Regions from separate parts of the Halomonas sp. HNIBRBA4712 genome, predicted to be linked through region 1. Evidence: predicted binding sites of a transcription regulator. Region 1 holds the regulator's gene; each other region holds the start of a gene.
The links. Region 1 encodes sigma-54, which starts transcription at its own class of promoters, with help from an activator protein. Its sites were predicted from a motif close to TGGCACNNNNNTTGCTNT; they were not measured.
Positions count from the first base shown of each region.

Region 2: ACGK9R_RS16045 (HAD-IIB family hydrolase) is a predicted target of sigma-54. The motif match lies at 5,750-5,767, and genes of this name have one in related genera.
Region 3: urtA (urea ABC transporter substrate-binding protein) is a predicted target of sigma-54. The motif match lies at 4,137-4,154, and genes of this name have one in related genera.

Region 1 is NZ_JBIFXR010000002.1:464,176-474,545, reverse strand. Features, by position in the region: gene tldD (metalloprotease TldD) at 1-5, shown strand, start outside; gene yjgA (ribosome biogenesis factor YjgA) at 45-575, opposite strand; gene pmbA (metalloprotease PmbA) at 670-2,010, shown strand; gene ACGK9R_RS06635 (hypothetical protein) at 2,074-2,613, opposite strand; gene ACGK9R_RS06630 (HPr family phosphocarrier protein) at 2,643-2,912, opposite strand; gene rapZ (RNase adapter RapZ) at 2,971-3,858, opposite strand; gene ACGK9R_RS06620 (PTS sugar transporter subunit IIA) at 3,903-4,373, opposite strand; gene hpf (ribosome hibernation-promoting factor, HPF/YfiA family) at 4,378-4,686, opposite strand; gene ACGK9R_RS06610 (RNA polymerase factor sigma-54) at 4,767-6,182, opposite strand; gene lptB (LPS export ABC transporter ATP-binding protein) at 6,288-7,037, opposite strand; gene lptA (lipopolysaccharide transport periplasmic protein LptA) at 7,048-7,539, opposite strand; gene lptC (LPS export ABC transporter periplasmic protein LptC) at 7,542-8,165, opposite strand; gene ACGK9R_RS06590 (KdsC family phosphatase) at 8,183-8,713, opposite strand; gene ACGK9R_RS06585 (KpsF/GutQ family sugar-phosphate isomerase) at 8,788-9,774, opposite strand; gene ACGK9R_RS06580 (ABC transporter ATP-binding protein) at 10,040-10,370, shown strand, end outside.
Region 2 is NZ_JBIFXR010000010.1:52,411-62,780, reverse strand. Features, by position in the region: gene rfbA (glucose-1-phosphate thymidylyltransferase RfbA) at 1-881, shown strand, start outside; gene rfbC (dTDP-4-dehydrorhamnose 3,5-epimerase) at 881-1,438, shown strand; gene ACGK9R_RS16065 (O-antigen ligase family protein) at 1,543-2,826, shown strand; gene ACGK9R_RS16060 (FlgO family outer membrane protein) at 2,920-3,495, opposite strand; gene ACGK9R_RS16055 (hypothetical protein) at 3,500-4,168, opposite strand; gene ACGK9R_RS16050 (OmpA family protein) at 4,394-5,380, shown strand; gene ACGK9R_RS16045 (HAD-IIB family hydrolase) at 5,819-6,733, shown strand; gene ACGK9R_RS16040 (glycosyl transferase) at 6,778-7,998, shown strand; gene ACGK9R_RS16035 (methyl-accepting chemotaxis protein) at 8,415-10,025, opposite strand; gene dsbG (thiol:disulfide interchange protein DsbG) at 10,109-10,370, opposite strand, start outside.
Region 3 is NZ_JBIFXR010000005.1:108,291-118,660, reverse strand. Features, by position in the region: gene ACGK9R_RS11435 (tripartite tricarboxylate transporter permease) at 1-645, shown strand, start outside; gene ACGK9R_RS11430 (Bug family tripartite tricarboxylate transporter substrate binding protein) at 914-1,915, shown strand; gene ACGK9R_RS11425 (tripartite tricarboxylate transporter TctB family protein) at 1,915-2,367, shown strand; gene ACGK9R_RS11420 (tripartite tricarboxylate transporter permease) at 2,367-3,896, shown strand; gene urtA (urea ABC transporter substrate-binding protein) at 4,303-5,580, shown strand; gene urtB (urea ABC transporter permease subunit UrtB) at 5,655-7,262, shown strand; gene urtC (urea ABC transporter permease subunit UrtC) at 7,266-8,402, shown strand; gene urtD (urea ABC transporter ATP-binding protein UrtD) at 8,399-9,235, shown strand; gene urtE (urea ABC transporter ATP-binding subunit UrtE) at 9,235-9,942, shown strand; gene ACGK9R_RS11390 (RES family NAD+ phosphorylase) at 9,976-10,370, opposite strand, start outside.

The DNA.
Region 1 (10,370 bases):
CCTGAAGCGCGCCGTTATCAAGCGCAAGACCTGGAGAGCGAGATTTAGAGAGCGAGCGTTTCGCGCAGGTGTTTGAACAGCTTACGCGCGCTGGCCGGCGGTTTTTCCTGCTCGCGCTCCTTGCGCGCGTTGCGCACCAGCTGGCGAATGACCTGGCGATCCGCGCTCGGATGCTCCGCCATGAAGGCGTCGACCGCCGGCTCGCCTTCGTCGACCAGCCGGTCGCGCCACTTCTCGAGGCGATGAAAGGCGTGATCGCGCTGGGTCTTTTCGGCCTCGATGGCGTCGAACACCGCATGGATCGCCTCCAGATCCTCCTTACGCACCAGCTTGCCGACGTACTGCATGTGGCGTCGGCGCCCTTCGTGGGAGCGGATGCGTGCGGTTTCGTCGATGGCGGCGAGCATGTCATCGGAGAGAGGAAAGCGCGCGCGCTCGGCCGGTTTCATCGCGATCAGCGTTTCACCGAGCGCCTGAAGTTCGTGCATTTCGCGCTTGAGCTGGGTTTTGCTGGGGCGCTCGGGTTGCTCGTCCTGGGGCTCAATAGCTTCGATCGCACGGCGTTTTTTAGGCATGAGGCACTCACTTGATAGATTCGTCGCCGGCTAGTATACCAGCTGCGACCCCTACATTGATCCGCCAGCAACCAGGGCGAAGAAGGAGAGAGTTATGGCACAGGCATTCGACGCAGCCACCCAGGAGCGAGAGCTCGTCGCGCGGGCCGAGGAGGCACTGGCGTTGGCCAAAAAGCTGGGCGCCGATCAGGCTGAGGTCGGCGCGAGCGTCGATCAGGGGCTGGGGGTCAGCGTACGCCTGGGCGAGGTCGAAACCGTCGAGCTTTCCCGCGATCAGGGCATCGCGGTAACGCTCTACGTGGGCAGCCGCAAGGGCAGCGCCTCCTCGAGTGACGCAAGCGCCGCGTCGATCAAGGCGGCGGTCGAAAAGGCGCTGTCGATCGCCCGCTATACCGGCGAAGACCCGGCGGCCGGACTCGCCGATGCCGAGCTGATGGCGACCCATCTGCCGGATCTCGACGTTCACCACCCCTGGGCGCTGGATACCGACCGCGCCACCGAGCTTGCGCTCGCCTGCGAGCAGGCCGGGCGGGAGGTCGCGGGCATTCACCAGTCCGAAGGGGCGTCGATCTCGAGCGGCGAGGGCGTGCGCGTCTACGCCAACAGCCACGGCTTCGTGGGAACGCAAAAGGGCAGCAGCCACTCGCTCTCCTGCATGCTGATCGCCCAGAACGAAAACGGCATGCAGCGCGATTTTGATTACACCAGCGCCCGCGACCCGCGCCTGCTTCGCGACCCGCAGAGTGTGGGCCGTGAGGCGGCCAGGCGCACGCTGCGACGCCTCGGCGCCCGGCGCCCGCCAACCGGCACCTTTCCGGTACTGTTCGATCCCTCCCAGGCGGCGGGGCTGGTGGGGCATCTGATGGGGGCGCTTGCCGGCGGAGCGCTCTACCGCGAGGCGTCGTTTCTCTGCGACAGCCTGGGGCAGCCGCTGTTTCCCGAGTGGTTCAGCCTGGGCGAGCGGCCCACGGAAGTCGGCGCCCAGGCAAGCTCGCCTTTCGATGGCGAAGGCGTGCAGACCCGCGACAATCGATTCATCGAAAGCGGGCGCATCGCGAGCTACATGCTCTCTTCCTACAGTGCGCGGCGCTTGAGCATGGCCACCACCGGCAACGCCGGCGGAGCGCGAAACATTCGCCTCGAGGCGCCGCTCGAGAACTTGGACACGCTACTCAAGAAGATGGGGCGCGGCGTGCTGGTCACCGAGCTGATGGGCCAGGGCGTGAACGGCGTGACCGGCGACTACTCTCGCGGCGCGGCGGGGTTCTGGGTCGAAAACGGCGAGATTCAGTACCCGGTAGAGGAGTTCACCATCGCCGGCAATCTCAAGACCATGTACGCCGGATTGCAGGGGCTGGGTAGCGACATCGACACCCGGGGCAGTGTCCACACCGGCAGCTGGCTAATCGATGCGATGACCGTCGCCGGCAGCTAAGTCGACACTTTCCATGTGTGCGAAAGGCCCGCTTGAGCGGGCCTTTCGCAGGTGAGTCTGGCGCTACGCTTTCGGGCGGTAGTGTTCGTCGAGACCCAACCGGTCGAGCAGGCGTTGAAACAGAAACGCTTCGTCGCCGGTCAGCGAGCGGCTCAGGCAGTCGAGGTATTCACGGCGCGGGTAGCGCCAGAAACGCGGCGCCTTGTAGGCGTCCAGGTCGATGGCGAAGATGCGGCCGTCGCGCACCAGGAAGTTGCCGGTGTGCAGCCCGCGACAGTGAATGCCCTCGCGGTCGAAGGCGACCAGCGCATCCAGATACTGCGCCTGCAGATCGGGGTCGTCGAGAATCCGCTCTCTGAGCGGTACGCCGTGAATGTTTTCGGTCACCAGCCGGTAGCGGCGCGCCTCGGTAATAGTGGGCGTGGCGATTCCCAGCGCCTCCAGGCGCGCGGCGATCAAGGCGAAGTTACGCCCCGGGTAGGGGCGAATACGCAGCAGATAGCGCAGCCGGTCGAAGGGTTTGGGCTGAAAGGTCTTGATGAACAGATCGCGTTCGGGGTCGAAGTGGACGCGGGAGTACTTCCCGGTCTGGATCAGCTGCATGGGGTTGCTCGATGGGTGAGTGGGGTGCCTCAAGCGCCTTCGTCGAAGCGTGAGTCGAACAGCGATTGGATAGCGTCAAGCGCCGCTTCGGCATCTTCGCCGATCGCTTCGACGGTCAGCGCCGTACCGCAGGGCGCGGCCAGCATCAAAAGCGACATGATGTTGGCCGCATCCGCCTTCTGGGCCTGGCGGTAAACGTGGATCCGCGACTCGAACTGCTGGGCGCAGGTCACGAGCTTGGTCGCAGCACGTGCGTGCAGGCCGCGCTGGTTGGTCAGTGTCAAGGATCTCTGCGCCACCCTGTTTCCTTCTTTCAAGCGATTCCTTGTTGTAAGCAAGACCGACGGCCCGCGTTGGTCAGAACGGCGTCGCCTCGCTTAGCGAATAGTGTAGCCCCAGTTCGCGATGGCGAACCTGAACGTGAGCCCGGCGCTTTTGCAGCTGGCGGGCGAGCTGCTCGACCATATAGACCGAGCGGTGCTGGCCGCCGGTGCAGCCGATGGCAACGGTCATGTAGCTTCGCTGGCTCTGCTGGTAGGCGGGCAGCCACTTCTCGAGCCAGTCGGTGATGTCCTGGCCCATTTCATCGACCACCGGATAGCCCTTCAGAAAAGCGATGATCTCTTCGTCGCGCCCTGTGTAGGGGCGTAGCGTCGGGTCCCAGTAGGGGTTGGGCAGGCAGCGAATATCGAACACGATATCGGCATCGAGCGGCACGCCGCGCTTATAGCCGAAGGACTCCAGCGTCAGCGTCAGCTGGCTCTGGCGCTCGTGGCCGAGCTGGTCGGTGATACGTCGGCGCAGATCGTGCACCGTGAGCCGCGAGGTGTCGATCCTCAGATCCGCCAGTTCGCGAATGCCGAACAGCGTTTCTTCTTCCTTGGCGATCGCTTCCTCGAGCGTCATGTTGCTGTCGCGGGTCAGCGGGTGGCGCCGCCGCGTGGCCGAGTAGCGCTCGAGCAGCGTCCGCGCATCGGTGGTCAGATAGATCACCTGCACCCGCGTGGTGCCAGCCTTCAAATCCTGAAGCAGTGCGGGAAAGCGCTCGAGTGCCGTGGGCAGGTTGCGAGCGTCGATGCTGACCGCCAGGTGGGTACGCTCGCCCTGCTGGCCAAGTTCCTCGACCAGCGAGCCCAGAAGCATCGCCGGCAAATTGTCGATGGCGTAGTAGCCGAGATCCTCGAGCGCCTGAAGCGCAATGGATTTCCCCGACCCGGAGCGGCCGCTGATGATCACCAGTTGCATCGAATGCCTCTTCGGTCAATGGGGCAGGAGAGCGTCGAGCCGGCTTAGCTTGCGGCGTGTTCGCGAATTCGCGCGGTGACAAGCTCGAGAAGCTCGCGCTGGCTTTCGCATTTGCGAAACTGGGCGCGGGTTCCGGCGTCATTCATGATAGTGGCGACCTGACCCAAAAGCGCAAGATGAGTGTCGTCCGCCTCTTCCGGCACCAGCAGTACGAACACGAGATCCACCGGGTCGCCGTCGATGGCGTCGAAGTCGACCGGCTCGGCGAGCTTTAGAAAGCCCGCGATCGGCGCACTGCAGTGTGGGCTTCGGGCGTGGGGGATGGCCACGCCGTTGCCGATGCCGGTGCTGCCAAGACGCTCGCGGCCAATCAGCCGGCTGAAGACTTCCTGGCTGTCGAGGCTGGGCGTATTCTGGGCGATGAAAGTGCTGAAGAACTCCAGCACGCGTTTTTTGCTGCCCCCGGGGACGTCGAACAGCACGCGTTCCGGGGGGAGTATGCTTTCCAGGGTCATTGGTTCAACGCACGCCGGCGCCCTGGGCGCGGGCCTGTGCTTTTTCCTTGTGTTTTACCAGTTGGCGGTCGAGCTTGTCGGCAAGCGCGTCGATGGCGGCATACATGTCGTTGTCCTGAGCTTCAGCGTGAAGATCGGCCCCGGCGGCGTGGAGCGTGCAAGCGGCCTGCTGACGCTCTTTTTCGATCGACAGCGTCACCTGAACGGTGGTGATGTTGTCGTAGTGGCGCTCGATACGCTCGAGCTTTTCGTTGACGTAGTCACGCAAGGCGTCGGTCAGTTCCAGGTGATGGCCCGTAATGTTCACTTGCATTGGCGTGCTCCTTTAGCCAGGACTGTACTTCGATTGTAACCCTTTTTCCGCCATTGCAAAGCCCCGGCGACAAGTTTCGCCTAGCGCAGGCGCCGGCGCTCGCTGGAAGAGGGAATGCCCATCGCTTCGCGGTATTTGGCCACGGTGCGCCTGGCAACGTTAATGCCGCTTTTTTCGAGCAGCGACACCAGGTGGCTGTCCGACAGGGGTTTGCCCGGCGTTTCATCCTGAATCATCTTCTTGAGCCGAGCGCGGATCGCGGTGCTCGAGTGGCTGTCACCGCCGTCCTGGCCGCTCACCTGGCTTGAGAAGAAGTACTTGAGCTCGAACACGCCGCGGGGGGTGTGGATGTATTTCTGCGTCGTGACCCGCGAGATCGTCGACTCGTGCATCTCCACCGCCTCGGCGATATCGGCCAGTATCAAGGGTTTCATCGCCTCTTCACCCTGCTCGAGAAAGCCGATCTGGCGGGTGATGATCTCACGGCCGACGCGCAACAGCGTGTCGTTACGGCTCGACAGGCTCTTGATCAGCCAGCGCGCCTCCTGCAGGTGCTCTTTTAGAAACTGATTGTCCTGGCTCTTGTCGGCGCGCTTGATGAGGCTGGCGTAATCCGGCTGCACGCGAAGCCTGGGCAGGGCCTCCGGGTTGAGCTCCAGGTGCCAGCCCTCCTGGTCGTGGCGCACCACCAGGTCCGGCGTGATATAGCTCTGGTGCGTGGCGCCAAAGGCACTGCCCGGACGCGGGTCGAGGCTTCGAATCAGCCCGATGACCTCGTCGAGCTGCTCGTCATCGAGGCTCAGGCGGCGCTTTAGAAGGCGCAGGTCGTTCTTGCCCAGCGCCTCGAGAAACTGGCGCACCAGGCGTTTGGCCTGCATAAGCAGCGGGGTGTCGTCGGGGAGCGTTGCGAGCTGTAGCATCAGGCACTCGCGCAAGTCGCGGGCGAAGACGCCGGTGGGTTCGAACTGCTGCATGCGCAGCAGGGTGTTTTCCACTTCCCGCTGGCTCAAGCCGTCAAGGCCCTGCGCCTTGAGCCCTTCACGAATGTCGTTGAGCGGCTGGGTCAGGTAGCCGTTGGCATCCAGCGCGTCGATCAGGCTCTCGGCGATGGCATAGTCGCGCGGGGTGACGTCGGTCATCGCCAGCTGCCATAGGAGATGGCCCTGCAGGCTCTGGCCCGCCGCCTGGCGCTCGAAATCCGGGCCCTCGGAAGAGGCGCCGGCACCGGCCATGTCCTGGTAAGTGTCGGACCACTCACTGTCCGTCGAAAGCTCCGTGGGGATGTGCTCTTCCCACTCGGTTTCCGCGGTTTCGACCGTGCGTTCCTCGCCGAACTCGTCCTCCTGCTCCAGCAGTGGGTTGGCGTCGAGCGCCTGCTGAATCTCCTGACGCAGATCCAGCGTCGAGAGTTGCAGCAGGGCAATGGCCTGCTGCAGTTGCGGTGTCATGGTCAGCTGCGTGCCTACCCGCAGCTGCAAGGAAGCTTTCATGACCATCGAAGAACCACTCGTTACGGGTAAAGCTCCACACTAGAGCGAGTGGCGTTAAGACGCAAGTGCAATAAATATGCCAGTAAACGGAACTTTATGTTTGACACCGGGTTAGAGGCGAAAGTCCGCGCCCAGATAGACCTCGCGCACTTTTTGGTTGTTGAGAATGGCATCGGCGTTGCCGCTGGCGATGATGTGGCCGTCGCCAACGATGTAGGCGATATCACAGATGTCCAGGGTTTCACGCACGTTGTGGTCGGTGATCAGCACGCCGATGTGGCGCGCCTTGAGCGCGAGGATGATCGATTTGATTTCGCCCACCGAGATCGGATCGACCCCGGCGAAGGGTTCGTCGAGCAGAATGAAGGCCGGGTCGGTGGCGAGCGACCGGGCGATCTCCACCCGCCTACGCTCGCCGCCGGAGAGGCTCATGCCGAGGTTGTCGCGAATATGGGTGATATGAAAATCTTCCAGTAGCTGCTCCAGGCGCTCCTGGCGGGCGTGCCGGTCGAGATCCTTGCGCGTTTCCAGAATCGCCAGAATGTTGTCGGCCACCGAAAGCTTGCGAAAGATCGATGCTTCCTGGGGCAGGTAGCCAATCCCGGCGTTGGCGCGCTCGTGCATCGGCGCCTTCGATAAATCCAGCGCGTCGATGCCGACCGAGCCGGCGTCGGCCTTGACCAGCCCTACGATCATGTAAAACGACGTGGTCTTGCCCGCGCCGTTGGGGCCCAGAAGTCCGACGACGCTGCCCTGTTCGATTTCAAGGTTGATGTCTTTCACCACCCGGCGGCGTTTGTAGCTCTTGGCCAGATGGCGGGCGTGAAGCGTCTTTACCGCCTCGGATGTAGTGCTCGACACGGTGGCTCTCCTATTGTGCGGGCTGCAGCGTCATGCGGATACGCTGGTTGTCGCTGCCGCTAACGTCGGAGCGCGCCTGCACCACTTCGCGGTCGATGAAGTACTCGAGCCGCCCGCCGCGAAAGCGGTCGCTTCGCTGGGTGAGCTCGGCCTGGTCGATCAACTCGACCCGGCGCTCGCTGACGTGATAGATGATGCGCCGCGCCCAGCCCTCCATCGGCGCCGGCTCGCCTTCGAGCTGGTTGCGCAGGTAGGCGCGCTCGCCGGTGGCGGTAGCTTGCGACAGCTCGCCAGCGTCGTTACGGGTGATTTCGACGCGGTCGCCGCGAATCTGCATCTCGCCCTGGCGAATGTTGACGTTGCCGGAATAGACCGCGGTGCCTGCACGCTGGTCGAGATCGAGCCGGTCGGCTTCCACTTCGACGGGCGCCTGGCTGGTTTGGGCCAGAGCGGTCAGCGGCAGAGCCAGGCCGAGCAGTGCGATGCGAAAATAAGCGTGCATGATTACTCCTGAGGGTTGAGGTCCTGGGGGGACGAATCGGTCGTGGGCCGAGCCGGCACCGGTGGGTGGGTACCGCGCACATTGTCGCTCATGCGCACCCGGCTTTCGTCGAGCCAGACATCCATGCGCTCGGCGCTCATACGCTGCGGCGGCTGCTGTAAAAGCGCGGGCGCCTCGGTATAGGCGTGGCGCTCGCGGCCGTCGTAGACAAAACGCTCGGTATCGAGCTGCCACCCTTCATCCGGGGCGAGCAGGCGGGCATTGCCCTCCATTACCAGCGTCTGGCGCTCGTTTTGCAGTATGCCGCGATCGGCGTTGGCCAGCCACTGGCGCTGTTCGGAATCGAACAGGGTGGCCTCTGGCGCCTCGATTTCGGTCAGCGCCTGCTGGGGCGTGTGAATAAGCTGCGGCGTCTCGAGGCGCTGAGACACCGCGCCGGTGTCGTCGAAAAGCGTCAGCCTTGCGTTATCGAGCACGTGCCCCGGCTCTTCGCGCTGCACCTCGGGGTCGACCTCGAGGGCCTCGCGCCCGCCCGGGTCGAGCCATACGAGCCAGGCGCCCAGCGCAATCACTAGCGCAGGCATCCAAAGGCGCTTTTTGATGCGTCCTGCCGTCGAGCCCGGCATCGCGTTTCCTCGGTCGGTTAAAGATAGGTGTCCATGACGGCGTCCCAGTGGCCCTGGGTCATCAATAGCGTATCGCAGATTTCACGCACCGCGCCGTGACCGCCGAGGGCATCGGTGATCCAGTCGGCGTGGGTATGCATGTAATCCGGCGCGTTGGGCATGGTGATGCCGACGCCGGAGCGCTTGATGCATTTGAGATCCGGCAGGTCGTCGCCGCAGTAGGCGACCTGGTCAAGCTCGAGCGACAGCCGCGAGCAGAGCGCCTTCAGAGTGGCGAGCTTGTCCTCGACGCCCTGGTGGACGTGGGTGATCCCGAGCGCGGCGGCGCGCTGGCTGACCATGGGCGAGTCGCGCCCGGTAATCAGCGCTACATGAAAACCCGCGCGCTTCAAGAGCTTCAAGCCGTGGCCATCCTGGGTGTGAAATGCCTTGATTTCGATGCCGTCGGCCTGAAAGTAGAGGCGGCCGTCGGTGAGCACACCATCGACATCGATGGCGAGCAGGCGAACGTTGCGAAGGCGGTCATTCAAAGCGTCGGGTACGGCCATGGTCTCTCCAGTGGGTCTGTCAAAAAGTAAAGAAAGTAGTGATGCAAGGCGTCGTGCGAGGACGACCCGAGCGCTTAGATTACGCCGCTCGAGAGCAGGTCGTGCATGTGCAGGGCGCCGACGGGGCGCTCGTGCTCATCCACGACTGCCAGCGCGGTAATGCGGCTATCCTCCATCAGGCGCACCGCCTCGGCGGCGAGCATCTCCGGGCGCACGCGCTTACCAGGGCGGGTCATGACCGCATCGACGCTGACATCGCGAAGATCGTGATGTTCATCGAGGGTGCGGCGCAGGTCACCGTCGGTATAGACGCCGGCCAGGCGGCCTTGTTCATCGATCACGCAGGTGAAACCGAGCCCCTGACGGGTAATTTCCAGCAACGCATCGCGTAGCGGGCTGCCCAGCGCGACCACCGGCAGGCGCTCGCCGCTGTGCATTAAATCCTTCACCCGTAAAAGCAGACGCTTGCCCAGGCTGCCGCCGGGGTGCGACAGCGCGAAATCCTCGGCGGTGAAGCCGCGCGCCTCCAAAAGTGCCACCGCCAGCGCATCGCCGAGCGCCAGCGCCGCGGTGGTCGAGCTAGTAGGGGCGAGATCGAGCGGGCACGCCTCGCGCGCAACGCCGCTGTCGAGGTGAGCGTCGGCGTGGGTGCCAAGCGTGGAGTGGGGGCGGCCGGTCATGCTGATCAGCGGTACGCCCAAACGCTTCAACAGCGGTAATAGAGCGGTGACTTCGGCGGTTTCGCCGGAGTTGGAGAGTGCGATCACCACGTCGGCGCGGGTGATCATGCCCAGATCGCCGTGGCTCGCCTCGCCGGGATGGACGAAAAACGCCGGCGTGCCGGTGCTGGCGAGCGTGGCGGCGAGCTTGCCAGCGATGTGGCCGGACTTGCCCATGCCGGTGACCACCACGCGTCCGTGGCAGGCGAGAATCAGCGCGCAGGCGTGGTCGAACTGCTCATCCAGCTTCTCCTGAAGCTCGCCGATGGCGGCCTGCTCGATCGAGAGCGTGCGCAGGGCGCTTTCGCGCAGGGTGCTTTGAGAGCCAAGTGACGCTGGCATGAAGGCCTCATTGAAGATGTCGCGAGTGAGCGGGCAAGAATAACATTTTGCGAGCGGGCAAAGGTACGGCCATTTCAAATAGTCCAATTGGCGCGCTAAACGTCTGACACCAAAGCGTGAAGAGGGTAGGCGGTAGCGTTAAAGTGGATTGTTCGCTATGATTCGAAAACACTGTTTTTTTTGATTGCCGGTTTAGATGAGCCCGCATCCCCTACGTTAGCGATGGTTCGCTCGCCTTGTATCCTGGAGGAGGGTTCGTCCACTCATGTCCGAAATGCCTTTCATTGAAATCGAGGATCTGCACTTTTCCCGCGGCGAACACGATATCTTTCGCGGCGTGAACATGCGCATCATGCGCGGGCAGGTGACCGCTATCATGGGCCCCAGCGGCACGGGTAAAACGACGCTTCTGAAGCTGATCGGCGGCCAGCTTACGCCGGATCGCGGGCGGGTGTTGATCGATGGTCAGAACGTGCACACGCTGTCGCGCAAGGCGCTGTTCGCGCTTAGAAAGCGCATGGGGATGCTGTTTCAAAGCGGCGCGCTGTTCTCGGATTTGAACGTGTTCGAGAACGTCGCTTTTCCGCTTCGAGTGC
Region 2 (10,370 bases), on a different contig from region 1:
AACGTAAAGGTATTATTCTGGCCGGGGGCAGCGGCACACGGCTGCACCCCATTACCCGCGGCGTCTCCAAACAGCTGCTGCCGATTTACGACAAGCCGATGATCTACTACCCGATCTCGGTGCTGATGCTGGCGGGTATCCGCGAAATTCTGATTATTTCCACACCGGAAGATTTACCCCAGTACCAGAACCTGTTGGGCGACGGCAGCGCTTTCGGCGTGCGCTTCGAGTACGCCGTGCAGCCAAGCCCGGACGGCCTGGCCCAGGCGTTTATCATCGGTGAAGAGTTCATCGGCGACTCCCCGGTCTGCCTGGTGTTGGGCGATAATATCTTCCACGGCCAGCACTTCTCCGAGCAGCTCAAGCGCGCAAGCGAACAGCCGAGCGGGGCGACGGTGTTCGGCTACCTGGTCAAGGACCCGGAGCGCTTCGGCGTGGTGGAGTTCGACGACCAGGGCACTGCCATTTCCATCGAGGAGAAGCCCCAAAAGCCGAAGTCGCCCTACGCGGTGACCGGGCTCTACTTCTACGACAACGACGTGGTCGAGATCGCAAAAAAAGTCGAGCCTTCCGAGCGCGGCGAGCTGGAGATCACCAGTATCAACAACGCGTATCTGGAGCGCGGTGATCTGCGCGTCGAGCGCCTGGGCCGGGGCTTTGCCTGGCTCGATACCGGCACCCACGATAGCCTTCTGGAAGCGAGCCAGTACGTACAGACTATCGAGCACCGCCAGGGATTGAAGGTAGCGTGTCTCGAGGAGATCGCCTGGCACCAGGGCTGGCTGAGCGACGAAGCGCTTCGCGAAAGCGCCAACGCGCTCTCCAAGACCGGTTACGGTCAGTATTTGCTCAACCGTTTGGACGCCGAGGGGAGTCACTGATGCAGGTCGAACAAACGTCACTACCCGGCGTGGTCATCCTCACGCCGAAGGTGTTCGGCGACGAACGCGGCTTTTTCATGGAGAGCTTCAACCAGAAAGCCTTCGAAGAGGCCACCGGCTGCACCCGCGAATTCGTCCAGGACAACCATTCGCGCTCGCGCCAGGGGGTGCTGCGCGGCATTCACTATCAGCTCGAGCTGCCCCAGGGCAAGCTCGTGCGGGTCACCCAGGGAAGCGTCTTCGACGTGGCGGTGGATTTACGCCGCGACTCGGCGCACTTCGGCAAGTGGATCGGCGTCGAGCTTTCCGCCGAGAACAATCGCCAGCTCTGGGTGCCGGAAGGTTTCGGCCACGCCTTCGTGGTCCTGTCCGAAACGGCAGACTTTCTCTACAAGACCACCGACTACTACCACCCGGCCTCCGAGCGCAGCATTCGCTTCGACGACCCAACGCTTGGCATCGAGTGGCCTGAGCTTCCGGTCGAGTTCGCGCTCTCCGAAAAGGACAAGGCAGGCAGTGATTTCGCCGCCGCCGAGGTGTACGAGCGCACGCCGTAAGGCGACACGCTCTGAAAGTAAAAGCGCCAGCCCCGCGAGGCTGGCGCTTTGTTTACGTAATGAAGCACCGGCGCGCACCGGCGTGCCCCTCACAGGTCTTACGCATGAATCATCCCTCGAAGGCTCGATCCCCCTGGCGTCAATCGGTCATCAACACGGCGGTTTTCACGATGGGGGCGCTGGCGCTGGTGGTGCCTTCGGGCTACTCGCTGGGGGCGGGGGTGCTGCTTTTGACCTCCGCGACGCTGCTGTTCGAGCCGGCTTCGCGCCTTGACGCGGCGGATCGAAAGATCATCGCCGTGCTGTTGCTGTACGGGCTGGGCGTGGGGCTGCTTTCGACGCTGGATTCGGGGCTTCGCGGCTTCGACCGGCCTTCGCGGTTTCTGCTCGCGGTGCCGGTGCTGCTGTTGATCGCGCGCTACCCGCCCAAACTCGCTCTGCTTTGGGCGGGGCTGGCGCTGGGGGCGATCGGCGCGGGGAGCTGGGCGCTGTGGCAAAACCTGGTGATGGAAGTGGCCCGCGCCGGCGGCTTCCTGCACGTGATCCAGTTTGGCAACCTGAGCATGCTGATGGGCGTTCTGTGTCTGGCGGGGCTGGGGTTTGCCTTCGTGCAACCGCGCCGGTGGCGCTGGGTGGCGCTGCTGCTCGCCGGGGCGCTGCTGGGTATGCTGGGATCGCTTCTCTCCGGCAGCCGCGGCGGCTGGATCGGGCTTCCGTTCATCGCTTTCGTGCTCTATCGCGGCTATGGCCGGGCGCTCTCGCTCAAGGTAAAGGGCGCGGCGGTGGCTGCGGCACTGGTGATCGCCGTGGCGATGTACGCGATTCCTCAAACCGGGGTGCAAACCCGCGTTCAGGCCGGGGTGAACGATGTGACCCAGTACCTGGGCGGCGGCGAGCGCGATACTTCACTCGGGCTTCGTTTTCAGATGTGGCGCGGCGCGGGGGAGCTGATCACCGAGCGCCCACTGCTTGGCTGGGGCGAAACCGGCTACGTGGAGGCCATGGTCGCGCTTGGAGAGCGCGGGGTGATCAGCCCGGCAGCCACCGGCTTCGACCACGCCCACAACGAGTTTATCGACGCCACCGCCAAGCGCGGGGTGGTGGGCCTTATCATTTTGTTGGCGCTCTATCTGGTGCCCATGCGCCTGTTCGCCTCCGGGCTTGCGCACGAGGACTATCGCGTTCGCTCGCTGGCGGTGGCGGGCACGCTCCTGCCAGTGGCCTATATCGACTTCGGCTTGTCGCAGACGTTTTTGGCCCATAACAGTGGGGCGATGTTCTACGCTTTCTGGCTTGCGGTGTGGTGGGGGGCGTATAGCGCCTACCGGCGTGCGGCGGCCCCAGAGTGGACGAAACAGAGACGAGAAAACGTTGCTCAAGATGAGTGACTGACAAGCCTCTTTCCAGTCTTCATTCATTGATAAAAAAAGCGGCGCGCTACCGGGTAGCGCGCCGCTTTTTTAACTCGTAAAAAAACCAACCTACCAGCCGCCCTGGTCCTCGAGCAGGCTCATCAGGTCGTTGTCGAGGGTGAGCTGGAAGTCCGCCGTGGCGAGCACCATGGCGTCGCCGGCGCGCACCACGCGGGTGCTGACATAAATAGTGTTCTGCCCCTGGGCGTAGGTGCCCATCAGAATCGAGCGGGCGTTGGATTGTGAGCTTAGCCGCGCTACCTGGCGCGAGAGAATCAGCTCGCCCACGTTCTCCTCGATGAACATGCTGTCGCGCATCTTGACCTCGCGCACCTGCATGCCTTGCTGGGCAAGGGCCGATGCCATGATTTCCGAGCTGATACGGCCAAAGGTCGAGGATTGGGTCAGGTTATCGATGCTGACGAACGTGGCCGCGATCATCGGGCTGTAGCGGGTCATCGCCGGGTTGCTGGCAACCATCTGTGCCGCCGCTTCGTGGGCCAGCTCTGAAAGGGTCGGCGGCGGGGGCGGTGGCGTGGGGCCGCGCTGATTCATGTTCGCGCACCCGGCCAGTAGAAGCGCTCCCAGCAGCGGCAGGGCGCGTCGTAGAAGAGCCCCAGAGAAATCAGAAATCGATATGGGCATGGCCTTACCAGGTGTCGGTGAGTGGAATGGCGGGGTCCGGGTAGTGTACCCGCGGCGGCGCGTACTGGCGCCGGTCGTCCTTGTTGATGTAGTAGATGTTGGACGACGAGTAGAGAATGCGATCCTGGTCGATGACCTGGGTGGTGATGATGACTTCTTCATTGCCGGTGTAGGTCCAGCTACCGCTGACCACGTCCGCCGCGATACCGGCGGGAATCAGCCCCAGCGCCGGCTCCGCCCAGTGATTGATCGGAATGGTCGCCACGGCGACCCCGGCGGTGAGCGCGGTGAAGGCTCCCACCGGCGGGCGAACGAAGCCGCGCCCGCGATGCTCGACGATCTCGACGCCGACCACGACATCGACGCTGTTGTCGCCGGCGGCGGTGGTGACGTTGGCGCCCCGAGTCACCAGTTCGCTGGTCAGCAGCGTGCGAAACCCGCGATCGAACTCGCCGCCACTGTAGGGCACGTAACCGTCCGCTTGGGAGGCGCGAATGTGCAGGTCGCGAAAGCGCACGCGCTCGCGCTGGAGAATCTGGCCCGCCTCGTGGCGCGCGAGGATCTCCCAGTGGTGGGCGGCCTGCATGCGCTGCTGCTCGGAGTAGGGGTAGGTGGTCGCGATCGGCGCCTGGGAGGTGTTGGCGTAGAAACAGCCGCTGAGTGCAAGACTCAAAAGCCCCGTCCCCAAGGCGCATCCGGCGCGCGTCGTTGCTGCTAAAAGGCGGGTATACACCGGCTAGTTCCTTCTCTTCGCAAAAGGGGTTTTTGATAAACTGGCTCATTATACGAGCTATACGAATACCTATCGGCCAGCGGCCGACACACTTGAGCCCGAATGCAGTGAGTAAACACCCCCATGCTTGAAGACCATCGCGGCGGCTTGCGCCACGACTCGCTCATGTCCGTTTATCCGGCCGAGGACGTCAACAGCGGTTGGATGATCAGCTACCTCGATATCATGACGCTGCTGGTGACGCTGTTCGTGGTCATTATCGCCGCGGCCAACGTGCGCCCCGGCTGGTCGAGCAGCGAACCGGAAGCGCTCGCCCAGCCGCCGATACAGGCGATGCGCGATACCGTGCCCCAGGTGCCGCTACCCGAGCCGCTGGCGCGCCGGGGGGCGGCACTTCCCGCGCCTACGCCTGGCGAGTTGAGCCCGATGGCGATCAGCGCCGCCCTCGGCGTGGCCGGCCCGCGGCCCAAAGCGGTGGTGGCTCCTGCGGCGGTACCGCTGCCGCCGGAGTTGCTGGCGCGCGCACCGGTCGCACCAATGGAAGACACAGTGGAGCAGGCGCCCGCGTTCGAGTGGCTTTTGCCAGCGCCGCTGTTTGCCGAGCGCGCAAGCCGGGTGCCACCCCCGGCCGCGCCGCTGGCCGACTACATGGTGATTCTGACCGACGAGCCGCCGGTCAACGCGGTGCCCATAAGCGAAGAGGCGATCGAAAGCGCGGTCAGTGTCGCCCAGCGCGTGAGTGAGTCGCTTTATCTGCCGAATCTGGAAGGCGTGGAGGTTGCCCGCGTGGCCGAAGGCATCAGCCTGCGCGTGCAGGACCGGCTGCTGTTTCCCTCCGCCGCGGCCGAGCTGACCGACGACGGCGCCTCGCTGGTGGCAAGCCTGCTGGAAACCATCCAGCGCTTCGATGGCGAGGTCTCCGTCGAGGGCCACTCCGATAGCCAGTCGATCAATACGCCGGAGTACTCCTCCAACTGGGCGCTGTCGAGCGCCCGCGCCATCGCCATCGTCGAGGCGCTGCAGGCCGCCGGGGTCGAGCCGGGCAGGCTGCGCGCGGTAGGACTCGCCGCCACGCACCCGCTCGAGGACAACGCCACCGCCGAAGGACGCGCGCGCAATCGCCGGGTCGAAGTTGTCATTCATGTCGAGTGATAGAGGATAGCGGGGTCGCGATGAGCGAATAAAAGCGACGCATAAAAAAGACCCGCCGGGGGAGGGCGGGTCAGTTAGGGCTTGGCTCGGTGTAGGCTGCTGGCGTCAGGTGAGGGGGTGTACAAGGCCGCCAGCAGGTACAATTTGAGTATAGACATTATCGCGCTTCTGCCAAGGTTTTTTCAAAAAAATTGTACGCTACTACACGCTTGTCCAACTTGAGGTCAGTTCAGCGCCGGTGGCATATCGCTTCGGCGCTTTTTTAATTGCATTATTAAAGTGCATTCAAGTCGCACCTTTGTGGTGCTCGTTACCCGCTTTAGCTTTTGATTATTTTCAACTTGATGATTTAAAAGACGATACCGGCGGTGGCACGCAACCTGCTAGAGGTTGTTTCATGGAATCGTTTTTCCATGCAACAAGCCGGAAGGTAACCTCATGTCGGAACACGCCCTTTCTTCAACGCCGGTAGCGCCGGAGCTGGACCCCGCTTTCGAGCCGCGGCTGGTCGTCACCGACCTGGACGGCTCGCTGCTCGACCACGATAGCTACGATTTCTCTCCCGCCGCCGCCTCGCTTGCGCGCCTTCGCGCGATTGGGGTGCCGGTGATCCCCGTGACCAGCAAGACCCGCGCCGAACTGATTCCGCTGCGCCAGGCGCTGAACCTGACCGCGACCCCGTTCGTGGCCGAAAATGGCGCGGTGATCGGTCTACCGCCGGGGTGGTGCCATCCAAGCCTCGACCGCCCGGGCGACGCCCGCGACAGCGTCGTCATCAAGCATACCGGCGTCGATAGTCGTTTCATCCGCGCGCGTTTGAACGTCTGGCGCGAGCGCCTTGGCATTCGCTTTACCCGCATGGGCGAAATGTCCATGGCGGAGCTCATCGCGCTGACCGGGCTCGACGAAACCCGCGCTCGAGCGGCTCGCCAGCGCGAAGGCAGCGAGCCTCTGGTCTGGGAGGACAGCGACCAAGCGCTGGAGGCGTTTCAACGCGCGCTCGAAAGCGACGGGCTCGCGCTTACCCAGGGCGGGCGTTTTCACCACGTCATGGTCGCATCCTCCCATAAGGGGAGTGCGGTGAGCTGGCTGATCAAGCGCTTCTCCTCGCTTCGCGGCCGCGCGCCGCTGACCCTGGGCCTGGGCGACGGCCCCAACGATCTCGAAATGCTCGAGGCGGTCGATCAGGCGGTGGTGATCAAGGGGCGTCACGATTTGACCGTCGAGCCGGCCAACGCCGCGCTCTATCGCACCCAAGCGTTTGGGCCGGCGGGCTGGGTCGAGGGCCTGGCGCACTGGTGGGGCGTCGATGACCAGCGGCTGACCACGGCAGGCGACACCGCCGCACTCTGATCAACACCTCGATACATAACCGGGCGCTACGCCAGAGAGGGCACATGAGCGACTTTCATCAGAACGGTTTGATCACGGACTTTCACAACCTGACCCGGCGACCGGTCGAGGCACTCGAGCGCGACCTGTGCGGGTTTGCCGAGCGCCGGCCGATGGGGCTGATTCTACCCTCGCTGTTTTCCGAGCTCGAAGGCCCGGCGCTCTCGGCGATCATCGACGAACTCAAGCACGTGCCCTATTTGAGCGAAATCGTGATCGGGCTCGACCGCGCCGACCGCGAGCAGTTTCTCTACGCCCGCGAGTTCTTCTCGCGCCTGCCCCAGCACACGCGCATTCTCTGGAACGACGGCCCGCGCCTCAAGGCGCTACAGGGCGAGCTCGACGAGCAGGGGCTGGGGTCGGTCGAGCCCGGCAAGGGACGCAACGTCTGGTACTGCGCTGGCTATATGCTGGCCTCCAACCGCTCGGCGGTGGTCGGGCTTCACGACTGCGATATCCTGACCTACGACCGCGGGCTATTAGCGCGGCTGATGTATCCGGTGGCGCACCCGCGGCTGAACTACAGCTTTTGCAAGGGCTACTATCCGCGCATCGCCGAAGGCAAGCTCAACGGCCGGGTGTCGCGCTTGATGGTCACACCGCTTCTGCGCGCGCTGAAAACCGTATGTGGGCCGCTTCCCTATCTGGACTACCTGGACTGCTTTCGCTACCCGCTTTCCGGCGAGTTCGCCATGCGCAGCGACGTACTCGAGGGCATTCGCATTCCCGCCGACTGGGGCCTGGAGATCGGCGTGCTTTCCGAGCTTCAGCGCAACTACTCGATGCGCCAGATTTGCCAGGTGGATATCGCTGACGCCTACGACCACAAGCATCAGCCGGTCAGCGAGGCCGATGCCAGCGCCGGGCTCAACCGTATGAGTCTGGATATCGCCAAGGCGCTCTACCGCAAGCTGGCAACCCAGGGTGTGAGCTTCAGCAGCGAGGATTTTCGTACCCTCAAGGCCACCTACTACCGCCTGGCGCTGGATCTGATCGAAGCCTACGACCACGACGCCACCATGAACGGGCTGAGCCTGGACCGTCACAGCGAAGAGCAGGCGGTGGAGCTATTCGCCAGCAACCTGCTGGAAGCGGGCAACCTGTTTCTCGACAACCCCCGCGAGCGCCCCTTCATCCCCAGCTGGAACCGCGTCCAGGCCGCCGTGCCCGACCTGCTCGCCCGCATGCGCGAAGCGGTCGAGCGGGACAATGAAGGCGATGTTTAACCTTATTCTACCGCCATTGATAACGGCTCTATAGGGGCAGGCTACAGCCAGCGACGCAGCGCACCGCGCTGCCGGGGGCGGGTGCCCTGACCGGGCGGCGGGCGCCGCCTTCGCCCACTGAAGTGGGCTCCTACGACCCCACCCTCTGCAAGGTTATTCATCAGTTCTTGAATGTTGCCCTTGAACTTTTGAATAAAGCCCCACACTGCCGTAATGCCGTTCAGTCAAGACATGTAGGTATCAATAGGAGGCACAAATCTCATGTGGGAGGCCGCTTTAGCGGGCGAATGGCGCCGTCAGGTGCCTTGGCTTGGCCACCCGTCGCGAGCTGAAGCTCCCTCCCACAACCCCAACCAGGCCTAACTGAACGGCATTACCACACTGTCAGCGTGGTGGGGCCTTTGAGCCGCGGGCGTTTAGAAGCGTTCCCAGTCGGCACTCTCGTGGTGGGGCGCGGGGAGCGCTGCGACGCTCGCTGCGTTCGATGGCGCGATGCGAAAGTTGGCGACCCGCTGGCGCAGCTGCTCGCACAGCGTTGCCAGGGTCTGGGTGGCGTGATTGCTTTGCTGAACCAGCCCGGCGTTTTGCTGGGTCATCTGGTCCATCTGAGTCACGGCGACGTTGACCTGCTCGATACCGCTGCTCTGCTCGCGGGTGGCCGCGGAGATCTCCTGGATCAGCGTATTGAGCTGCTGCATATCGTCGACCACGCCCTTGATGACCTCGCCGGTATCGCGCACGCGTTCGCTGCCTTCTGCCACCTTGACGCCGGAGGCCTCGATCAGCTTCTTGATCTCCTGGGCGGCGGTGGCGGAGCGCCCGGCCAGGCTTCTCACCTCGTTTGCCACCACGGCGAACCCTCGGCCCTGCTCGCCGGCCCGTGCGGCCTCCACCGAGGCGTTGAGCGCCAGAATGTTGGTCTGAAAGGCGATGGAGTCGATGGTATTGACGATGCTGCTCATTTGCGCGGCGCTTTCGTTGATGGCGTCCATGGTGCTCACCACTGCGGTCATGGAGTCGCTGCCGCGCCTGGCGCTTTTCGCCGTGGCGTCGGCGAGTTCGCGCGCGTGGTCGGCGTGTTCGGCGTTCTGCTTCACCGTGGCGGTGAGCTCTTCCATGCTCGAGGCGGTCTCGGCAAGCGATGCGGCCTGCTGCTCGGTGCGGGTGGAAAGCTCCTCGTTGACGCCGACGATCCTTTCGACGCCGTCATTGACCTGGTCGGCCCCCTGGTGGATTCCGCCGATGGTCGTCGCCAGCGCCTCGCGCATACGGTTGATGTCGAAGAGCAGGCTCGCGCGATCTGTCGCGACGAGTCGAGTGTCGCGGGTCAAGTCGCCATCGGCGATCTGGCTGACGACAGTGGCCGCGTAGCGCGGGTCGCCGCCAAGGCGCTTGGCTACATCGCGAATCACCCACCCCATCAGCAGCGCCACGGGAATACCGACCAGCAGCAGGGCGATCAGCGAACGCAGCAGGCTTGCCACGAACGCTTCGTTGATATCGTCGACGTAAACGCCGGCACCGAAAGCCCAGTCCCAGTCGGGCAGGTAGGCGAAGTAGCTGATCTTGGGAAACTGCTCTTCGCTATCGGCGCTGCGACGGGAGAAGTAGTCGACGTAGCCGCCGCCACCGCGTGCCGCCTCGAGTAGCACCGGGTACAGGAGCATGCCGCTGGCATCCGTGAGGGCGCTCATGTCATCGCCGCGCTCGCGATGCGGGTGGGCAACGATATGCAGCGCGTCGTCGAAGGCGAAAATGTAATCATTGTCGCCGAACCGGGCATTGGCGATGCTCTCGATCGCGCGCTGCTGGGCCTGCTCCAGCGTAAGATCGCCCTGGCGGGCGCGCGTTTGAAGGCTTTCCAGCTGATTGCCCAGGCTTTCGACCACCTGCTTGAGGCTGGCTCGGCGCTCCTGTTCGATGGTTTGCCGGGTATCCCAGGTCAGCCAGCCGACCAGTATCATCATCGCAAGGCAGATGAGAGCGAGTATGCCCCAGAGGCGTTGGTTCAGCGTCAGTCGTGTCAACATGGTGTTCCCGGCATTATTGATGGTGATGGATGCCATACCTATCGGCACCGGGAAGCAGGGCATTAACCAGAACGGCTTAATTATTCAGAGGTTGATGCGCCGCCGTTGGGCGCCTCACTCCCCATCATCTCGACCAAGCGCGCATTGGAGGGCAGCCCTTCGATACGATCCAGTCGTATCAGGCCGTCGTCGGTTTCGCGTTTGAACGCGGTGGTGGGCGTGGCGACCAGGCCAAGCTCCTCGAAAAGCTGGTTGTTGGTGTAGACCTGCTCTTCGATCTCGCGGGCTTGAGCGGCGGGTTCGAGAGGCTCGCCTTCGCTGTGGGCCGTAAGCGCAGCGGTG
Region 3 (10,370 bases), on a different contig from region 1:
CTGGAAAAGCGCATCGCTAAAGATGGTGATACCTTCGGCAAGGGCAACATCAAGGGCGTAGCGGCCCCGGAAGCGGCAAACAACGCCGCCTGTACCGGTTCTTTCGTGCCGCTTCTGACGCTGGGTGTGCCAGGTTCTGGTACCACGGCGGTACTGCTGGGCGCGCTTCTGGTGATGGGAGTGACCCCGGGGCCGATGATGCTCGAGCAGCGCCCGGACGTGTTCTGGGGCGTGGTGGCGAGTATGTACGTAGGTAATATCTTCCTGCTGGTGCTCAACCTGCCGCTGATTCCGTTGATCGCCAAAATCCTGGATATGCCCAAGCCGCTGCTGCTCTCGTTGATCCTGATCTTTTGCATGATCGGCGTGTACGGTATGAGCTTTAGCGTATTCGACCTGCTTTTGCTGCTCGGCTTTGGCCTGCTGGGTCTGGGCATGCGTCTGTTCGGCTTCCCGGCGGCACCGCTTATTCTGGCGCTGATTCTTGGCAATATCATGGAAGAGTCCATGCGCCGGGCGCTACAGATCTCCGGGGGCGACTGGATGACGTTCATCGACAAGCCGATCTCGCTAACGCTTTTGTTGATCGCGCTACTGTCGCTGGGCCTGCCACTTTTGAAAAAGCGCCGCAAACGCGTAGCGTAAGCTTTTACCCAGGCTTTGCCGCCACGCCCGTCGGTTCGCCTGACGGGCGTGGCGTCGTTTTGAGGGTCGACGAACGCGCGCAGCGAGGGACATTGCGTGGGAAATCATCGACAAAAGGAGTGGACAAAAAGGACAAAATACACATAAAGAACCTTATGTTCTTTATGTGCAAAAGTATTGTTTACGGGGGGAAGGAGGTCCTACTGTTCGCGATGTGGAGTCTAACAAAAAGACGTACCACCCAACAACACTGACACCCGAGAACGCCATGACCCTCACGCCTTCCTTCAAGCATTTAACGCTGTTGGCTCTTCCTCTAACGGCGATCGTTACTTTCAGCAGTACGGCTTTGGCCTTTGAGCCCAGCGGCAAGGTGGAGTGCATCGCACCCTCTGACCCGGGCGGCGGCTGGGACTTTACCTGTCGCAGCGTGGGTAATGTCATGCAGGAACTCGACCTCGTACCAGGCAACGTGCAAACCATTAACATGCCCGGCGCCGGTGGCGGTGTCGCGTTTGCGCATACCGTGAGCCGGCGCGCCGGTAACGAACAAGTGCTGATAGCGGCCTCCACGGCCACCACCACGCGCCTGGCCCAGGGGCAGTTTCCGGGCTTGACGGCGGATCAGGTCAACTGGATCGGCGCGCTGGGGGCGGATTACGGCGTGATCGCCGTGGCCGCCGATTCCGAGTTCAATGATCTCACCGAGCTGATGGATGCGCTCAAGGAGGACCCGCGCAGCGTCAAGTTTGCCGGCGGCAGCGCCAAGGGCGGCTGGGATCATCTCAAGGTGCTGATCGCCGCTCAGGCCGCCGGCATCGAAGACCTTCCCCGCATTGCCTATCTCTCGTACAACAACGGCGGCGAGGCGTTGATTCAGGTGATCGGTGGTCATGTGGACGCCTTTACCGGTGATATTACCGAGGCTCAGGGGTTCATGGAGTCTGGCGACCTGCGCGTTCTGGCGGTGCTTTCGGAAGAGCGCCTGCCCGGCGCCATGGCCGACGTGCCCACTGCCCGAGAGCAGGGCGTCGATGCCGTTGGCCCCAACTGGCGCGGCTTCTACATGCCGGCGGATATCTCCGACGACGCCAAAACGTACTGGACCGATGCCATGGACACGATCTACGAAAGTGAAGAGTGGCAGAACGTCATGGCTCAGAACGGCTTGATGCCTTTTCACATGACCGCCGACGAGTTCGACGCGTTCGTGATGAACCAGATCAGTGAAATCGAACAGCTCTCCAAAGATATCGGGTTGATCCAATAATGACCTTCAACGACCGCATATTCGGGGTCCTGCTGGTCGTGCTGGCCGTCGCGTACGGTTGGGCCGCGACCCGGTTTCCGGAGCCTTTTGGTGGGTCCGAAGCCGTCGGCCCCGATACGTTCCCGACGCTTTTGTCCGTGGTACTGGCGGCGTCCAGCCTGTATCTGATCCTGCGGCCTGATCCGGACAATGCCTGGCCGTGGAGCCGGACCGGTGTCGAGCTGGTCGTTGCCGTCGTGGTGCTGATCTTTTACGCCATGCTCCTCGAGCCGCTGGGCTTCATCATCAGCACGACGCTGGCGGTGGGCACCCTTTGCTGGCGAATGGGCGCTCGCCCGGTCAAGGCCTACCTCACCGGGGCCATGGCCGGCGTGGTGGTGTATTTCTTGTTCAACTTCGCACTGGATCTGGCCTTGCCGCTGGGTCTGTTGTCCTTTTTCGAGGCAAGCTGATGGACACATTGGGTTACCTGATGGATGGGTTTGGCGTTGCCCTGCAGCCCCATAACCTGATGTTTGCCTTGCTGGGGGCCTTTCTGGGCACCTTGATCGGGGCGCTGCCGGGCCTTGGTCCGGCCAACGGAGTGGCTATTCTCATTCCGCTGGCGTTCAGCCTGGGGCTTGCACCGGAAACGGCGCTGATCATGCTGACCTCGGTGTATGCCGGCGCCATGTACGGCGGGCGTATTTCCTCGATACTACTCAATATTCCCGGCGACGAACCGGCCATGATGACGTGTCTTGACGGTTATCCCATGGCGCAAAACGGCAAGGCGTCCGAGGCGCTGGCGATCTCTGCCATCGCCTCCTTCATGGGCAGCCTGCTGGCCACGATCGGGTTGATCTTGCTGGCGCCGCTGCTGGCTAGCTTCGCCTTGACCTTCGGTCCGGCCGAGTACTTCGCGCTCTTCATGCTGGCGTTTGCCACGCTGGGTGGCATTACCGGCAAGAACCCGATCAAGACGGTGGTCGCCGCCTGTCTCGGTCTGATGATCGCCACCGTCGGGATCGATAGTACCGGCGTTCAGCGCTACACCTTTGGCGTTCTCGAGCTCTTTGAAGGCGTCGACTTCATCATTGCGATCGTTGGTCTGTTTGCGATATCCGAGCTGCTGTTCTTCATTGAAGAGCGCGCCGGTCGCGGTAATGAAAAGATGAATATCAACAAGCTGTCGCTGTCCTGGAAGGACATTCGCGGCATTCTGCCCACCAGCGTTCGGGGTGGGTTACTCGGCTTTATCGCAGGCGTGCTGCCGGGGGCCGGTGCCTCGCTGGGAAGTTTCATCAGCTATACCTTCGAAAAGCGCTTGCTGGGCAGCAAGGGATATTTCGGCAAAGGCGACCCGCGCGGTGTGGCCGCGCCCGAAGCCGGTAACAACGGTGCCTCCAGCGGTGCGCTGGTGCCCATGCTGACCCTTGGCGTGCCGGGAAGCGGTACCACCGCGGTATTGCTTGCGATGTTGATCTCGCTGAACGTGACGCCGGGCCCGCTGATGTTCACCCAGAACGCGGACATCGTCTGGGGCGTCATCGCTGCGCTCTTGATCGGTAACTTCCTGCTGCTGATTCTCAATATTCCGCTGGTAGGCATCTTCGTCAAGCTGCTCTCCGTTCCTCCGATGTATCTGCTGCCGATCGTCACCATGGTGGCCTTCGTGGGAATTTACTCGATCAGCAACACCACCTTTGATCTGTACTTCATGGTGGCTTTTGGCGTGGCGGGCTATATCCTGCGTAAGCTCGAAATTCCGCTGGTACCGGTGATTCTGGGTCTATTGCTGGGCCCGGAGATGGAGAAGAACCTGCGCCATGCCATGGAAATTTCCGATGGCGACTGGATGATTCTGTGGGATAGCGGCCTGGCGATCGGCCTGTGGGCGTTTGCCGGTTTGGGGTTGATTCTGCCCTACGTGCTGGGTCCGCTGCTGCGTCGCGGAATGAGTAAAAAGCCGCCGACCGAGGGTACGCCGGAAAGCGATTGATTCTTTCGTTCGAAAGGCCAGACAAGCGGGGCGTCGATACCAGTCGGCGCCCCGCTTGTTTATGGCGCCGTATTTTGAAAGTAAATGCATGCTAATGGTGCGCGTGATCGTATTAGTGCAGGCTACTTGCCCGTCGCGGCAAAAACCTCGCGCGCTTTTAGTGCGCAGGCGCCGTTCACCATTTCAAGGATGTTTTTTAACTCTTTGATTTATAAATTATAAAAATTGGATGTTCCAGAGTGGCGCAATACTTGCTGAATCATTGAGCTAGTGGTCATCGGGCTCCAGCGCTCGATAGGGCTCAATAACAATCCCCGCGCAAGGGGGCAAGGAGATTCACGTGGTCCATCCAACGTACAATGCGCTCTCCCGCCGTTTCGTCACCGCCCTTATCGCCGCCGCCGTGATGGGCGTGGGCACCCAGGCCGTCGCCCAGGAGAACGATCCCATCAAGGTCGGCATTCTCCACTCGCTTTCAGGCACCATGGCGATCAGCGAGTCGACACTCAAGGACACCGTCGAGATGCTCATCGCCCAGCAGAACGAAGCGGGTGGTCTGTTGGGCCGTGACCTGGAAGCGGTAGTGGTCGACCCGGCCTCCAACTGGCCGCTGTTCGCCGAGCGCGCCCGGGAGCTGCTCGCCCAGGAAGAGGTGGACGTGGTGTTCGGCAACTGGACCTCGGTGTCGCGCAAGGCGGTGCTGCCGGTGTTCGAGGAGCTCAACGGCCTGCTCTTCTACCCGGTGCAGTACGAAGGCGAGGAGTCCTCCGAGAACGTCTTCTACACCGGGGCGGCGCCCAACCAGCAGGCGATTCCGGCGGTGGATTATCTGGCCAACGAGGTCGGCATCGAGCGCTTTGCGCTGATCGGTACCGACTACGTCTATCCGCGCACCACCAACCGCATTCTCGAGGCTTACCTCAAGGATGAGTACGGCGTGACGGAAGAGGACATCATGGTCAACTACACCCCCTTCGGCCACTCGGACTGGCAGAACATCGTCTCGGAAATCCGCCGCTTCGGCGAAGAGGGCAAGCCCACGGCGGTGGTCTCGACCATCAACGGCGACGCCAACGTGCCGTTCTACCGCGAGCTTGCCAACCAGGGGATCGACGCCGCGGACATTCCGGTCATCGCTTTCTCGGTGGGCGAGCAGGAGCTTTCCGGTATCGACACCGGTCCGCTGGTCGGTCACCTGGCCGCCTGGAACTACTTCATGAGCGTGGACACCGACGAGAACTACGACTTCATCGACGCCTGGCTCGACTGGACCGGCGACGAAGAGGCGGTGACCAACGACCCGATGGAGGCCCATTTTATTGGCTTCAACATGTGGGCGGAAGCGGTGCGCAAGGCGGGCACCACGGACGTCGACGCGGTGAAGGACGCGATCATCGGCGTCACCGTGCCGAACCTTTCCGGCGGCTATGCGGCGATGATGCCTAATCATCACATCACCAAGCCGGTGCTGATCGGCGAGGTGCAGGACAACGGCCAGTTCGACATCGTCTGGCAGACGCCCTCGACGGTCGCCGGCGACGCCTGGTCCGACTTCCTGCCCGGCTCGCGCGATCTGATCGCGGACTGGCGCAAGCCCATGGAGTGCGGCAACTTCAACGTCGTCAACGGCTCGTGTGGTGGTAGCACCGCAGTAGAAGAAGCCGAAGCGGCACTCGCCGAGTAACGCTCCACCCCTTGCCGCCGCCCGGCGGCAAGGGAGCACGCTGTCTCTTCACCTCTTTTCAAAGGAACAACCCCATGAGGCGCTTCCTTTCCAAGGCATTCGTGTGCGCGCTCCTGCTGGGCCTGCTGCCCGCAGCACTAGCCCAGACCGACGCTCCGCCGACCGAGGATGCGGGCTATTCATTGCTCGACACTCTGGACGCCGACTCCTACCGCGACAAGGGCGAAGCGATCACCGCCATTTTGCAAAGCGACGACGACCGCGCCCGTGAGTGGCTCCAGGCGCTGCTCGACGGCCGCCTGCAGCGCACGGACGACGGCCGCTTCGTGGTCGTGCTGAACAATACCGGGCGCCACTGGCCCGTCGAGGACGCGCTGAGCGGCGAGCCGCTGGGCGAAATGTCGCGCCGCGAACTCGACCGCATCGGCATCAACAACGCGCTGCGAAACCAGCTGCGAAGCGCCATCGCCGTGGTGGATCTCTACTCACCCAACGTCGAGCGCCGGCGCACCTCCGCCGACCGGCTGCTGGGCGAGGTGGACGACGAGCTCTTCGACACACTGGCGCCCGTCATCGAGGACGCCGAGGACGACTACGTGCGCCGGCGCCTTGAGCAGGCGGTGGCGATCTACCAGGCGGAAAACGGCGAGATGGATGGCGTCGAGGCGCTCCGGGGTAGCCTTCACCCGCGTGCCCGGGTAGCGCTCAACCGCGCCGCCAACGCCGAGAACCCGGCGGTGGCGGACGCCGCCCGCGCGGCGCTGACGAGCGTCGAGCAGAACCTGAAGATCAACCGCGGCGTCGAGACGCTCTACTTCGGCCTGAGTCTTGGCTCGGTGCTGGTGCTCGCCGCCATTGGCTTGGCGATCACCTTTGGCGTGATGGGTGTGATCAACATGGCCCACGGCGAGCTGATGATGCTCGGCGCCTACACCACCTGGATGATGCAGCAGCTGTTGCCCGGCCAGCCCGGCCTTGCGCTGCTGCTCTCGATCCCGTCGGGCTTTCTGGTCGCCGCCCTTGCCGGTATCGCCATCGAGCGCAGCGTGATTCAGTTTCTCAAGGGCCGCCCGCTGGAGACGCTACTGGCGACCTTCGGCATCAGCCTGATCTTGCAGCAGCTGGTGCGCACGGTGATCTCGCCGCTCAACCGCACGGTGGTGACCCCTGAGTGGATGAGCGGGTCGCTCGTCATCAACGATGCGCTGTCGTTAACGCTCAACCGCTTGTTTGTGATGGGCTTTGCGCTCTTCGTGTTTGCGGCGCTGATGCTGGTGATGCGCCGCACGCGCCTTGGCCTCGAGGTGCGCGCGGTGACGCAGAACCGCGCCATGGCGCGCTCGATGGGCATTCGCGCCACCCGCGTGGATATCCTCACGTTTGCACTCGGCTCCGGGGTGGCCGGGCTTGCCGGTGTGGCGCTTTCGCAGCTCACCAACGTCGGGCCGAACCTGGGCCAGAGCTACATCATCGACTCCTTCATGGTGGTGGTGTTCGGCGGCGTGGGCAACCTGTGGGGCACGCTGGTGGCGGGGCTGTCGCTTGGGGTGATCAACCAGGTCCTCGAACCCTGGGCGGGGGCGGTATTGGCCAAGATCATCGTGCTGGTGTTCATCATCCTGTTCATTCAAAAGCGCCCGCGGGGACTCTTCCCGCAGAAGGGCCGCGCGGCGGAGGGCTAATCGATGACGCCATCGCAATCGACTCGTTTCTGGCTGCTGCGCCCCTTCGGCGAGCGCACCACCCAGCTTTTCCTCGGCGTGCTGCTGGCCGCCCTTGCGCTCGTGACCGTGCTGCACGTGGTCGTACCTCAGGGCCATCCGCTGCATGTGAACGCTTACACCGTGAACCTGTTCGGCAAGTACTTGAGCTACGCGCTGCTCGCCGTGGCGGTGGATCTGGTGTGGGGGTATCTGGGCATTCTGAGCCTCGGCCACGGCGCGTTCTTCGCCATTGGCGGCTACGCCATGGGTATGTATCTGATGCGCCAGATCGGCGACCGCGGCACCTACGGCCATCCGGTGCTGCCGGACTTCATGGTGTTTCTCAACTGGGAGAGCCTGCCCTGGTATTGGCAGGGCTTCGACATGGCCTGGTTCGCGTTTGCCATGGTGCTGATCGCGCCGGGTCTTCTGGCGCTGGTGTTCGGCTTTCTGGCGTTTCGCTCGCGGGTGACCGGAGTGTATCTCTCGATCATTACTCAGGCGCTCACCTTCGCGCTGATGCTGGCGTTCTTTCGCAACGAGATGGGCTTTGGCGGCAACAACGGGCTGACGGATTTTCGCGAGATTCTCGGCTTCAACCTGAGAAGCAGCGATACGCGCCTGGGGCTCTTTCTGGCCTCCGGGGTGGCGCTGGCGCTCGGGTATCTTCTCTGCCGGGCGATCGTCACCAGCAAGCTTGGCCGGGTGTGCGTGGCCACCCGCGATGCCGAGGCGCGCACGCGCTTTCTCGGCTACCGGGTCGAGCGCTTTCAGCTCTTCGTCTTCGTGGTCTCGGCGATGCTCGCGGGCGTTGCCGGGGCGCTCTACGTGCCCCAGGTCGGCATCATCAACCCGAGCGAGTTCTCGCCGCTGTTTTCCATCGAGATCGTGCTGTGGGTGGCGCTCGGCGGGCGGGCCACGCTTTACGGCGCGGTCATCGGCGCGATTCTGGTCAACTACGCCAAGACCGTTTTCACCGGCGTGATGCCGGATGCCTGGCTCTTCGCTCTGGGCGGGCTGTTCGTGCTGGTCACGGTGCTTTTGCCCAAGGGCGTGGCGGGGCTTTTCGCTCACCTGCGCCGGCGGCGTGCCACTTACCCACAGGAGGCGAGCGCATGAGCTTCTTGCAAGAGATCAAGAGCCGCGACCGGGTGTTCGACTTCATGACCCCGCGGACTTCCAGCGTCGACGTGCGCCACGGCCCGATTCTCTACATGGAGGACGTCACCGTCAGCTTCGACGGCTTCAAGGCGATCAACAACCTGAACCTCACCATCGACGACGGTGAGCTTCGCTGCATCATCGGCCCCAACGGCGCGGGCAAGACCACCATGATGGACATCATCACCGGCAAGACCCGGCCCAACCAGGGCAGCGTCTGGTTCGGCAGCCGCCATAACCTTCTGCAGATGAACGAGCCGGAGATCGCAAGTTTGGGCATCGGGCGCAAGTTCCAGAAGCCCACGGTGTTCGAGGCGCTCAGCGTGTTCGAGAACCTGGAGCTCGCCATGGCGGCGGACAAGCGCATTCTGCCGACGCTGACCGCGCGCCTGACCGGCGAGATCAAGGATCGCATCGACGAGGTGTTGGAAACCGTCGGCTTGAGCACGCTTCGCTTCCAACCGGCGGGGATTCTCTCTCACGGCCAGAAGCAGTGGCTCGAAATCGGCATGCTCCTGATGCAGCGCCCGCGCCTTCTGCTGGTCGACGAACCCGTAGCGGGCATGACCGAGCAGGAGATGGAGCGCACCGCCGAGCTCTTGACGCGCCTGGCCGGCAAGCAGTCGGTCGTGGTGGTCGAGCACGACATGGGCTTCGTGCGCTCGATCGCGCGCAAGGTCACGGTGCTGCACCAGGGCAGCGTGCTGGCGGAAGGCAGCATGGATCAGGTGTCGAGCGACCCGAAAGTGGTCGAGGTGTACCTGGGCGCGGACGACGAGGAGATGGCCTGATGCTCGCAATCGAAAAGCTCAACCAGTTCTACGGCGAAAGCCACACCCTGTGGGATCTCGATCTCGACGTATCCAAGGGGCAGTGCACCTGCGTAATGGGGCGCAACGGCGTGGGCAAGACCACGCTGATGAAAGCGATCATGGGCGAGGTCGCGGTGAAAAGCGGCGCTCTTCGATTCCAGGCGGAAGGCGGCGAGATCGAGCTGACCCAAAAGGCGATCGAGGCGCGCTCGCGCATGGGCATCGGTTTTGTGCCCCAAGGGCGGCAGATTTTTCCGCTGCTCACGGTGGAGGAGAACCTGCGCACCGGGCTTGCTGCCCGCGGTGACGGGCTCAAGAAGATTCCCGAACGTATCTACGAGCTCTTCCCGGTCCTCAAGGAGATGAAGCACCGTCGCGGCGGTGATCTCTCCGGCGGCCAGCAACAACAGCTCGCCATCGGCCGCGCGTTGGTGATCGAGCCGAAGCTATTGATTCTAGACGAGCCGGGCGAGGGCATTCAGCCCAATATCGTCACCCAGATCGGCCAGGTGATCCGCCAGCTGATCGAGGAGGACGGCCTGACAGTGCTGCTCGTCGAGCAAAAACTGCCCTTTGCCAGAAAGTACGCCGACCGCTTCGTGATCATGGACCGCGGCCGCCCGGTGGCGAAAGGTGAAATCAGCGAGCTATCTCAGGAGCTGATCAAGCAGCATCTGACGGTGTGAGTTATCCACACCGGGTTCATGGCGCTGCTGTGTTTACAGCCGTGAATCGGGATGAAAAGAAAGTGTTTCGGCCGTTGCGACAACCTGATCGAACAGCGGGTGCTTGGGGTTGAGCAGGTAATTGAGCTCTCGAGGAACGACGGTGCTGGGTAGCGCCAACGCCAGGCTCTGGTTCGAGGCCAGCCATCCATCGCCAAGCTCCGCCGTTTCTGCCGGGGCGGGCGCTTCCTGCCAGTTGGCCGGCAGGTCTTCGACAGCTACGCTCAGGATGCTGTCGGCAGGTAGCGTCAGGCGTATCAGCGCGTAGGCGTTCAAAAGGCGGTAGCTCTCAAGGTGTACCATGACTTCGAGCAGCGCCAGCGACTCGGAACTCGCCACATAGATGCAGGCCTTGCCGGGGCTGTTCCAGCGTCCGCCATAAAGCCGCG